2 regions of the Anaerotruncus sp. genome follow, and region 1 is predicted to be linked to the other one. Evidence: predicted binding sites of a transcription regulator. Region 1 holds the regulator's gene; the other holds the start of a gene.
The links. Region 1 encodes HrcA, which represses chaperone genes, less so after heat shock. Its sites were predicted from a motif close to TGTTAGCACTCNNNNNNNNNGAGTGCTAACA; they were not measured.
Positions count from the first base shown of each region.

Region 2: a site for HrcA is predicted at 3,032-3,062, ahead of ACZO3G_RS08570 (co-chaperone GroES). Genes of this name have one in related genera too.

Region 1 is NZ_DBMDHH010000005.1:78,270-82,983, reverse strand. Features, by position in the region: partial or broken gene dnaK (molecular chaperone DnaK) at 1-967, opposite strand, end outside; gene grpE (nucleotide exchange factor GrpE) at 1,063-1,596, opposite strand; gene hrcA (heat-inducible transcriptional repressor HrcA) at 1,625-2,653, opposite strand; gene ACZO3G_RS02800 (HPr family phosphocarrier protein) at 2,937-3,158, shown strand; gene ACZO3G_RS02795 (recombinase family protein) at 4,171-4,714, opposite strand, start outside.
Region 2 is NZ_DBMDHH010000025.1:28,494-34,053, reverse strand. Features, by position in the region: gene ACZO3G_RS08585 (phosphoenolpyruvate-utilizing N-terminal domain-containing protein) at 84-842, shown strand; THF riboswitch at 909-1,006, shown strand; gene ACZO3G_RS08580 (folate family ECF transporter S component) at 1,075-1,653, shown strand; gene ACZO3G_RS08575 (D-2-hydroxyacid dehydrogenase) at 1,944-2,882, opposite strand; gene ACZO3G_RS08570 (co-chaperone GroES) at 3,114-3,398, shown strand; gene groL (chaperonin GroEL) at 3,445-5,073, shown strand; gene ACZO3G_RS08560 (hypothetical protein) at 5,070-5,390, opposite strand; gene aroF (3-deoxy-7-phosphoheptulonate synthase) at 5,468-5,560, shown strand, end outside.

The DNA of each region.
Region 1 (4,714 bases):
CGTCCTGCACGGCGGGGATGCGGGTGGAACCGCCGACGAGCAGCACCTTGTCGAGGTCGGAGACCTTGAGGCCCGAGTCGGCCATCGCCTTGCGCACCGGCTCCATCGTCTTTTCGACGAGGTCGGCGGTCATCTCGTTGAACTTCGCGCGGGTCAGCGTGACGTCGAGGTGCTTCGGCCCGGTCGCGTCGGCGGTGATGAAGGGCAGGTTGATGTTCGCCTGCGTCATGCCGGAAAGCTCGATCTTCGCCTTCTCGGCGGCTTCTTTCAGGCGCTGCATGGCCATCTTGTCGCCGCGCAGGTCGATGCCGGAGTCCTTCTTGAACTCGTCCGCCAGGTAGTTGATGATCCGCTCGTCGAAGTCGTCGCCGCCCAGGCGGGTGTTGCCGTTGGTGGCGAGGACCTCCTGGACGCCGTCGCCCATCTCGATGATCGAGACGTCGAAGGTGCCGCCGCCGAGGTCGTAGACCATGACCTTCTGGTCCTGCTCCTTGTCGATGCCGTAGGCCAGCGCGGCCGCCGTCGGCTCGTTGATGATCCGCTTGACGTCGAGGCCGGCGATGCGTCCGGCGTCCTTGGTGGCCTGGCGCTGCGCGTCGGAGAAGTAGGCGGGCACGGTGATGACCGCCTCGGTGACCTTTTCGCCGAGGTAGGCTTCCGCGTCGTCGCGCAGCTTCTGCAGGACCATCGCGGAAATCTCCTGCGGGGTGTAGTTCTTGCTGTCGATCGTGACCTTGTAGCTGGAACCCATATGCCGCTTGATCGAGGAGATCGTGCGGTCGGGGTTGGTGATCGCCTGGCGCTTGGCCACCTGACCCACCATGCGCTCGCCCGTCTTGGAGAACGCGACGACCGACGGGGTCGTGCGCGCGCCTTCCGCGTTGGCGATGACGACGGGTTCGCCGCCCTCCATGACCGCCACGCAGCTATTTGTCGTACCTAAGTCGATACCGATGATTTTTCCCATGATAAAAGCCCTCCAGATCTATTAAACTTAATTTTTACGAAAGGGATATCGTTTCGCGGCTCTCCCGCGGAATCGTCTGAACCTGATTTGCGCCGTCAGTTGGCGACCTTGACCATCGCGTGCCGGATGATCCGGTCCCCGAGCTTGTAACCCTTCTGGAACACCTCGACGATGACGCCCGCCTCGGCGTCCTCGTCCTCCACGTGCATGACCGCGTTGTGGAAGTCGGGGCTGAAGACGTCGCCCGCCGCGCCGAACTCCTCGACGCCGAGCTTGGCGAAAACGTCCTTAAAGTTTTGCAGAATCATCTCGACGCCCTTTTTGAATTCGGCGTCGGTGCAGGGCGCCGCGAGCGCCCGCTCGATCGTGTCCACGACCGGCAAAAACTGCGCGACCGCGGCGGCGGTGGCCTGCGGGTAGATCGCTTCCTTCTCCCGGACGCTCCGCTTGCGGAAGTTGTCGTATTCCGCCATCGTGCGAAGCAGCTTGTCGTTCAGGGAATCGACCTGCTCCCTGAGGAGTTCGGCCTCGCTCTTTTCGGGAGCGGTCTGTTCCGCCTCCTGCGCGGGGGCCTCCTCCCGCTCCTGCGGCTCCGCCTGCGGGGCCGTGTCCTTCGTCTCTTCTGCCAAATCTGCTCACAACCTATCTCTGTTATTGTTATTCCTGCTCAAACGTCTCCGCAAGGAGCTTTCCCAGCGTTTTGGAGAAATACTCGATGTGCGGGATGATCTTCGCGTAATCCATGCGCACCGGCCCGATCACGCCGATCGCGCCCGAATTCTGCTCGCCGATCTTGTAGCGCGTGACGACCACCGAGGTGTCCGCCAGCTCGCTCTGGGGGTTTTCCTTGCCGATCGTGATAAAGACCGCGTCGCTTTTGGAGGCGAGCACCCCGAGGAGCTGTTCACGGTTGTTCATCGTCAGCAGCAGGTCGCGGGCGATATCGGAGAACTCCTTGTAGCCCAGCAGGTTGACGCTGCCGGAGGTGTAAAACTGCCCCTCGTTGATCTCGCGGCAGAGCTCGTACACGGTGGCGAGCACCGGGACGAAGAGGGTGGAGTAGTCGCCGAGGGTCACGGCGATCGAGTTGATGTACCACTGGGAGATGTCCGAAACCGATTTGCCGACCAGGCGGCCGTTGCAGAACTGGTTGAGGAATTCGACGATCTCGGTGGTCAGCCCGAAGTCGACGCGGCAGACCTTGTTTTTGATGACGCCGTTGGTCGCGATGACCAGCACGACGACGGTCCGCGCGCCCGCAGGGACGATCTCGACCCGCTTGACCTGCACCGTCTTGGGGGTGATGGTGGTCGAGACGGTCGCGCACTTGGTGTAGTCGGCGAGGGCCTCGGCCGCGTCCTCCAGGAGCCTGTCGGGATCGGGGTCGCGCACGTTGAAAAGCGCGTCGATCTCGCGCTGCTCCTCCTCCGAGAGGGGCTGGCAGTGCATGAGCTGGTCGACGTAGATGCGGTAGCCCAGATGGGAGGGCACCCGCCCCGCCGAGGTGTGGGGCTGTTCGAGCAGCCCCATGTCGAAGAGCGCCGCCATATCGTTGCGGATGGTGGCGGAGGACACCTGGAAGTCAAGCTTCCGGGCGACCGTCTTGGATCCGACGGGCTCCCCCGTCTCGATATAGGTTTCGACGATGGCCGTCAGGACCTTCAGTTTTCGAATGTCGAGCTTCACCGTTCCCACCTCACATTCCCGTTCCCGGCGAAGGGCTCTTTAGCACTCATTATTTACGAGTGCCAACAACTATAATGTACCACACTTTTCTGCAAAGTCAAGGGAATTCACGAAATGTTTACAGAATTTCTAGCACTCTATATGCGCGAATGCTAATTATGTAAATTATGTACAAACTTTAAAAAATTCATTGTACATATTGACATTGCTTCCATTTTGTAGTTTAATAGGGACAGAGAGAGAATCAACCATTTCACAACCGACAACATAAGGAGGTTTTATCATGATCATCAAAGACGTTATGCTTCACTCCGCGGAGGACCTCCGCCAGTTCATGTATCTCGCCATGCAGTCGTCCGAGGACATCGGCGTGCACACCACCGACGGCAAGATCGCGGACGCAAAATCGATCCTCGGCCTGATGGCGCTCGACTACAACAAGCCCGTCAAGGTCGTCACCGAGGACAGCCACTTCATCAAGCAGATCGAAAAGTGGGCGGTCTAAGGTATCCCCGCCTCACGGACGAGGGCCGGCGGCTCTCCCCGCGTACCCCCGCCCGATCAATGCATCCCGCAATAAAGCGGCCGCCTTTGGCGGCCGCTATTTGTTTGCCGCCGAGTGGCGGAGTTGCCGGTAGTCGACCGACAGCGACCCCTTAGGTTTACCGCTCATCGAGCGGCGCAGTTTGTCGGTGGTCGCTCGGCGAGCGGCGGAGCTACCGGGTCCCGCCCCGGCGGGCGGCCCTATTTCTTGGCCGCCCAAGAAATAGGGGAAAGAAACCGCAGGGGGCCTGGGCGGCCTGCCCGGGCTGCGCCCGGAGCGCGCTACGCGCGACGGCCGCTCGCGGGCGCTCCGCCCCGCGGCCCCGGCTTGAGTCCGCTGCGCGGACCCGGCCCTGCGGGCCGGATTCTCTATCAGGATGGCCTGCGGCCAAATCCCTGCGACCCCAGCGCCGCCTCCGGTTGGCCTTCGGCCAAAGTCGGCGGCGCCCCGTCACGGATAAACGGACAAGTGTACAGCATCCCGCCCGCCGCCGCGCCGCGGGCGCAATGCCTCTGCCCGAGAATCCCCGGAACCGTACCGGTAGTTCCCATAGGGGAGGCACGGCCGCTTTTGCGTGGCGCGTAGCGCCCACGGGGAGGCGGAAAACTGCGCGGCTTCGCCGCGCACGCGGGCAAGGCGCGCGAACGCCCGGAACGGGCGTTGTTTTCCGCCGTATGGTTTTGGCGAGCCATCCGGCTTCGGCCGTTGGGAGCGCCCGCAACCTGAATTGAGCCTTCAGCTGGTGCACCCGTGGGGAGTGACGGTAACTTGCGGGTTCTGGCAAGGTACTCCAGGGGATCCCTAAGGGGGCGGCGGAGCCCCCTTAGGCGTCCTTCTTTGGGTACTTTCTTTGACGCAAAGAAAGTACCCCGCCTGCCGGGGCGGGACCCGGCAATCTTCGCCGCCGAAGGCGGCACATCTGAAGCGCCCCGGAGGGGCGCGCAAAAAGCCCCGCCGGGCGCAGCGCGGCAAATCAGCTCTCCCCCGTCTGCTTGCGGCGGCGGTAGATGGTCGAGCGGCTGACGCCGCACAGCTTGGCAATCTCGGCGGCGGTCAGCTCCTTGCGCTGCCACTGGCAGAGCAGCTCGTCGAAGTGGTTGGGAAGCGACTTATGGGGACGGCCGAACTCGACCCCGCGCGCCTTGGCGGCGGCGATCCCCTCGGCCTGGCGGCGGCGGATGTTCTCCCGCTCGTTCTGGGCGACGAAGGAGAGAAGCTGGAGCACCAGGTCGCTGATGAAGGTGCCGAGCAGGTCGCGGCTCTGGCTGGTATCGAGCAGCGGCATGTCAAGCACGCGGATGTCGGCGCCCTTCTTCTTGGTGATGTTGCGCCACTCCTCCATGATCTCCTGGTAGTTGCGGCCCAGCCGGTCGATGCTTTTAACGACGAGCATATCCCCTTTTTTGAGCTTCCGGTAGAGCTTGCGGTAGGCGGGACGGTTGAAGTCCTTGCCGCTCTGTTTATCCACAAAGAGGAATTCCGGGCGCACCCGGGCCTCCGCCAGCGCGATGAGCTGG
Region 2 (5,560 bases), on a different contig from region 1:
CCTCACTATAATGGAAGAAATCCGGGCGATGTATTGAAATACCGCTTTAAACTGTAAAATTCACACGGGAGGAGGGATGGACGATGGAGAGGCTCACGGGCATCGGCGGGAGCGGCGGGCTCGTGTTCGGGCGGCTGCATTTCTTCGACAACTCGGTGCGCCAGGTGGGGCCCTGCCCGGCCGCCGACAGCCGCGTGGAGCTGGAGCGGTTCGAGGCGGCGCGCGCGGAGACGCTCGGCATCCTCGACGCGCTGCAGCTGCGCGCGCAGGAGGAGGCGGGCCCCGACGAGGCTCGCATTTTTGAAATCCATCGGATCATGCTGACCGATCCCGACTTCGAGGACCGGGTGACCGACCGGATCGTCCGGCAGGGCCTGACCGCGGAATACGCGGTGCAGGAAGCCGGACGGGAACTTGCGCAGATGCTGGCGGCGATGGACGACGCCTACATGCGGGAACGCAGCGCGGACGTGACCGACGTGTGCAACGGGGTCATGCGGAGGTTGCGCGGCGAAAAGGAGGCGGACCTGCCGGGGCGCGGTCCGGAGCCGTGGGTGCTCGCGGCGCGCCACCTGCTGCCCAGCGAGGTGGTGCGGATCGAGCGGGGCAGGGTGCTCGCGCTCGTCACGAGCGGGGGCTCGCAGATGTCCCACGCCTGCATCCTCGCGCGCACGATGGGGGTGCCCGCCGTGACGCGGGTGGGAGAGAGGCTCTTCACCCTGCGGGAGGGCGGGGTCGTCGTGGTGAACGGCTTCACCGGCGAGGTGTTCGCGGACCCGGACGAGCGCACCCTCATGGCGGTGCGGGAGGGCTGCCAGGGCCCGCGCGGACAGTCGGGCTGACGGTGCAGGGAAGCAAGTTCCCTCTTGCATTTTTTCGCGGATATGATATGATAGGAGCATACTCATAGCAGAGTAGGAACCGGCGCGTTAAGTGCCGCCCGAACGGGGAGTTGTCGGGCGGACGAAAAGGAATCCTTGCGGTGCCGGTCCCGCATCCCGCTGCTGCATCCAAAGAGCGAGCCCTCTTTTCATGTAGCAAGAGACTGTTACATGAAAGGAGGTTATTTTTTTGATGAATCGGTTTTCTTCCCTTGCGGCGGAGCTGCGCGGGATTCCCCGCCTGACCGCCGAGTCGGCCCGGGAGATCCGCAGCGTCCGTTCGCTGACGGGCACCTCGATGCTCATGGCGCTGTCGGTGCTGCTCAACCAGTTCACGATCTTCATAAGCGCGCTGATCCGCGTGAGTTTCACCTTCCTGCCGATCGCGGCCGCCGGCATGCTCTTCGGCCCGGTGCTCACCGGGCTGGCGGGCGCGGCCATCGACATCCTCAAGTACTTCACCCGCAACGACGGAAGCGCCTTCTTCCCCGGGTTCACGATCAGTGAATTCATGCGCGGCTTCCTCTACGGGCTGATCCTCTACCGCAAGCCGGTCACGCTCGGGCGCACGGCAGCCGCGCATCTGAGCGTCATGATGGTGGTCACCTTCCTGCTCAACCCGCTGTGGCTGTCGATGATGTACGGGCAGGCGTTCGTCGCGCTCGTCGGCATGCGCGTGATCAAGAACCTCTTCCTCTTCCCGATCGAAGTGGCGATGCTCTACGCGCTGCTCAAGGCCACTGCGACCATCCGCGCGCGCGCCCTTGTGTGAACCTTCTTTCTTTTCTATCGCAAAAGAAAGAAGCAAAGAAAATGCTCCTGAAGCAGGGCCTGCGGGCCCGGGTAAAGGGCTCCGCCCTCGAAAACGCCCGGCACTCTGAAAGAGTGCCGGGCGTTTTCTCACCCGCCGCCTTTTAAAAAAGGCGGGCGAAAATTTTTATTTGGGAAAGAACCTCGCGGGCGGCGTGGCGCGATAGGGGACGGCGCCCTGCCCGCATCAAAAGTTTCGGGGTCCAGGGGGACTTTTCAAAGTCCTCCCTGGCGGGGTTCAGGGGGGGATTTTCAAAGCCCTCCCTGGGCGGCGAAGCGCGTGAGGTTCTCGGCCGCGAGGCGCAGCAGACGTTCGCGCGTCTCGACGGGCATCCAGCTCACATGCGGGGTGCAGATGACGCGCGGATGAAAGGCGAGCGGGTGGCCGGGCGCGGGCGGCTCCTCGGAGAGCACGTCGAGCCCGGCCATGTAGAGCCTGCCGGAGTCGAGCGCGTCGGCCACGTCCCGCTCGTTGAGGATCGCGCCGCGCGCCGTGTTGAGCAGCACCGCGCCCGGCTTCATGCGGGAGATCATCTCCGCGTCCACCATGCCGCGGGTCTCGTCGGTCAGCGGGCAGTGGATGCTCACCACGTCCGATTTCGCGAGCAGCTCGCCGAGCGGGACCATCCGGGCCGCGCCGTCTCCGGACGCGGGACGGCGGCGGCAGGCGAGCACCTCCATGCCGAGCGCGGCGGCGATCTTCGCCACCGCGCGGCCGATCTCGCCGTAGCCGATGACGCCGAGCGTTCTGCCCGCGAGCTCGAACATCCGCCGCCCGGCGACCTGCGGGTCGGTGGGGGAGACCCAGCGGCCCTCGCGGACGTAGCGGGCGTGCTCCGGGGTGGCGCAGGCGATCGAGAGGAGCAGCGAGATGGTGCTCTGCGCGACCGCCATCGTGCTGTAGGAGGGCACGTTGCGGACCGTCACGCCCGCGCGGCGCGCCGCCTCGAGGTCGATCATGTTGTAGCCGGTGCCGAAGGTGCCCGCGAACCGCAGGCGCGGACAGGCGGCGAAGGTCTCCGCGGTGAGGGGCGCGCGGTTGGTGAAGACCGCTTCGGCGTCTCCGATGCGCGCGGCGATCTGCCCGGGCGGGGTGTCGCCATACCATTCCACCGTAAAGCGCGCGGGGTCGAGCGGCAGGCCGCCCGTGCCGTACCCCGCGAGAAATCCGTCGAGAACCACTACTTTCATGCCCTGACCTCCCTTGCAGGGACATTGTAACAGAAGCGGGCGCGCATTACAAGAAACTGGGGGCGCGGACGGGCGATTGTTACCAAAATGTTAACATTGAAAATTTTTTGGAAAAGGGCTTGATTTTTAGAAAAAATGTATTAGAATAGTCTTAGCACTCAGAGAGAAAGAGTGCTAACAAATCTCCTTAAATTTGTCAAAAAACTATTATAATAACTGGAGGAATTCATCATGACGATCAAACCATTGGCAGACAGAGTTGTCACAAAGATGGCGGAAGCGGAAGAGACCACCAAGAGCGGCATCATTTTGGCGGGCTCCGCGAAGGAAAAACCGGAAATCGCCGAAGTTCTGGCGGTCGGCCCGGGCGGCCTGGTTGACGGTAAGGAAGTCAAGATGACCGTCAAGGTCGGCGACAAGGTCCTGATGAGCAAGTATTCCGGCACGCAGGTCAAGGTGGACGGCGAGGAATACACCATCGTGCGCCAGAACGACATCCTCGCGATCGTGGAATGATCACAGCCCTGTGAACAATAAATTTTGATATAGGAGACTGATAAATATGGCTAAGGTTATCTGCTATGGCGAGGATGCCCGCAAGGCGCTCCAGGCCGGTATTGACAAGCTTTCCGACACCGTTAAGATCACCCTGGGACCCAAGGGCCGCAACGTCGTGCTCGACAAGAAGTTCGGCGCCCCGCTCATCACCAACGACGGCGTGACGATCGCCAAGGAGATCGAGCTGCCCGACGCGTATGAGAACATGGGCGCGCAGCTGGTCAAGGAGGTCGCGACCAAGACCAACGACGCGGCCGGCGACGGCACCACCACCGCGACCCTGCTGGCGCAGGCGCTGGTGCGCGAGGGCATGAAGAACGTCACCTCGGGCGCGAACCCGATGGCGGTCAAGAAGGGCATCGCCAAGGCGGTCGACGCGGCGGTCGAGTCGCTCAAGGAGAATTCCAAGAAGGTCAAGGGCAGCAAGGACATCGCGCGCGTCGCGTCCGTCTCGTCCGGCGACGAGTTCATCGGCGAACTGATCTCCGAAGCGATGGAAAAGGTTTCCGCCGACGGCGTCATCACGATCGAGGAGTCCAAGACCGCCGAGACCTACACCGACGTGGTCGAGGGCATGCAGTTCGACCGCGGATATATCACCCCCTACATGGTCACCGACACCGAGAAGATGGAAGCCGTCCTCGACGACGCCTACATCCTCATCACCGACAAGAAAATCTCCTCCATCCAGGAGATCCTGCCCCTGCTCGAGCAGGTGGTCCAGGGCGGCAAGAAGCTGCTCATCATCGCTGAGGACGTCGAGGGCGAGGCGCTCTCCACCCTCATCGTCAACCGCCTGCGCGGCACCTTCACCTGCGTCGCGGTCAAGGCCCCCGGCTTTGGCGACCGCCGCAAGGAGATGCTCCAGGATATCGCCATCCTGACCGGCGGCCAGGTCATCAGCGAAGAGGTCGGCCTCGAGCTGAAGGAGACCCAACTGAACCAGCTCGGCCGCGCGCGCCAGGTCAAGATCCAGAAGGAGAACACGATCATCGTCGACGGCATGGGCGACAAGAAGGCCATCAAGGACCGCATCGCGCAGATCCGCGCCCAGATCGAGACGACCACCAGCGATTACGACAAGGAGAAGCTCCAGGAGCGCCTGGCGAAGCTCTCCGGCGGCGTCGCGGTCATCCGCGTCGGCGCTGCCACCGAGATCGAGATGAAGGAAAAGAAGCTGCGCATCGAGGACGCCCTGTCCGCGACCAAGGCGGCTGTTGAGGAAGGCATCGTCGCCGGCGGCGGCGTGGCGCTGCTCAACACCATCCCGGCGGTCGAAAAGCTCATCCCGGGCCTCGACGGCGACGAGAAGACCGGCGCCCGCATCGTCCGCCGCGCGCTGGAGGAGCCCATCCGCCAGATCGCCGAGAACGCCGGCATGGAGGGCTCGGTCATCATCGACAAGCTCCGCCGCACCCGCAAGGTCGGCTACGGCTTCGACTTCGCCAAGGAGACCTACGGCGACATGATCGAGCTGGGCATCGTCGACCCGACCAAGGTCACCCGCAGCGCGATCCAGAACGCCGCTTCCGTGGCGGCGATGGTCCTCACCACCGAGAGCCTCGTCTCGGACGAGAAGGAAGAGAACCCGGTCCCCGCGGCTCCCGCGGGCGGCATGGGCGGCATGTATTAATCCCGCGAAACCCCGCACCCCAAAGGCCCCGGCGCAGTGCGCCGGGGCCTTTTTTGTGTGCCTGTGGGACGGGCCGCTGTGAAAAATTTCAAAAAATGCCTTGACAGATTGTGCAATTCGATTATAATGAAAACAACCAAACCAGACACGCGGAGGAAGCCATGAACAAGCTCACCCTCAAACAGAATCGATTTTTCGGCTTTTTTAGCTGGGGCTTTTCCTTTAGCACCGGCTTTTTTGGCTATGGAAAAAGATTGTGTTTGATGAGCAGATAGTTCCGCGCGGCTGATCGCAGGGAATATATCCAGAGGACTCATTGACGCAATGGGTCCTCTTTTTGTATGCGCGGATGACGGACCCTTGCGTAAAATCAAATTTATTGGAGGCAACCGCAATGATCGTCATTATGAGACCCCGAACCCCGCAGCAGGAGATCGACAAGCTCACCGACGCGCTCACCAGCCGGGGCGTGGAGGTCAACCCGGTC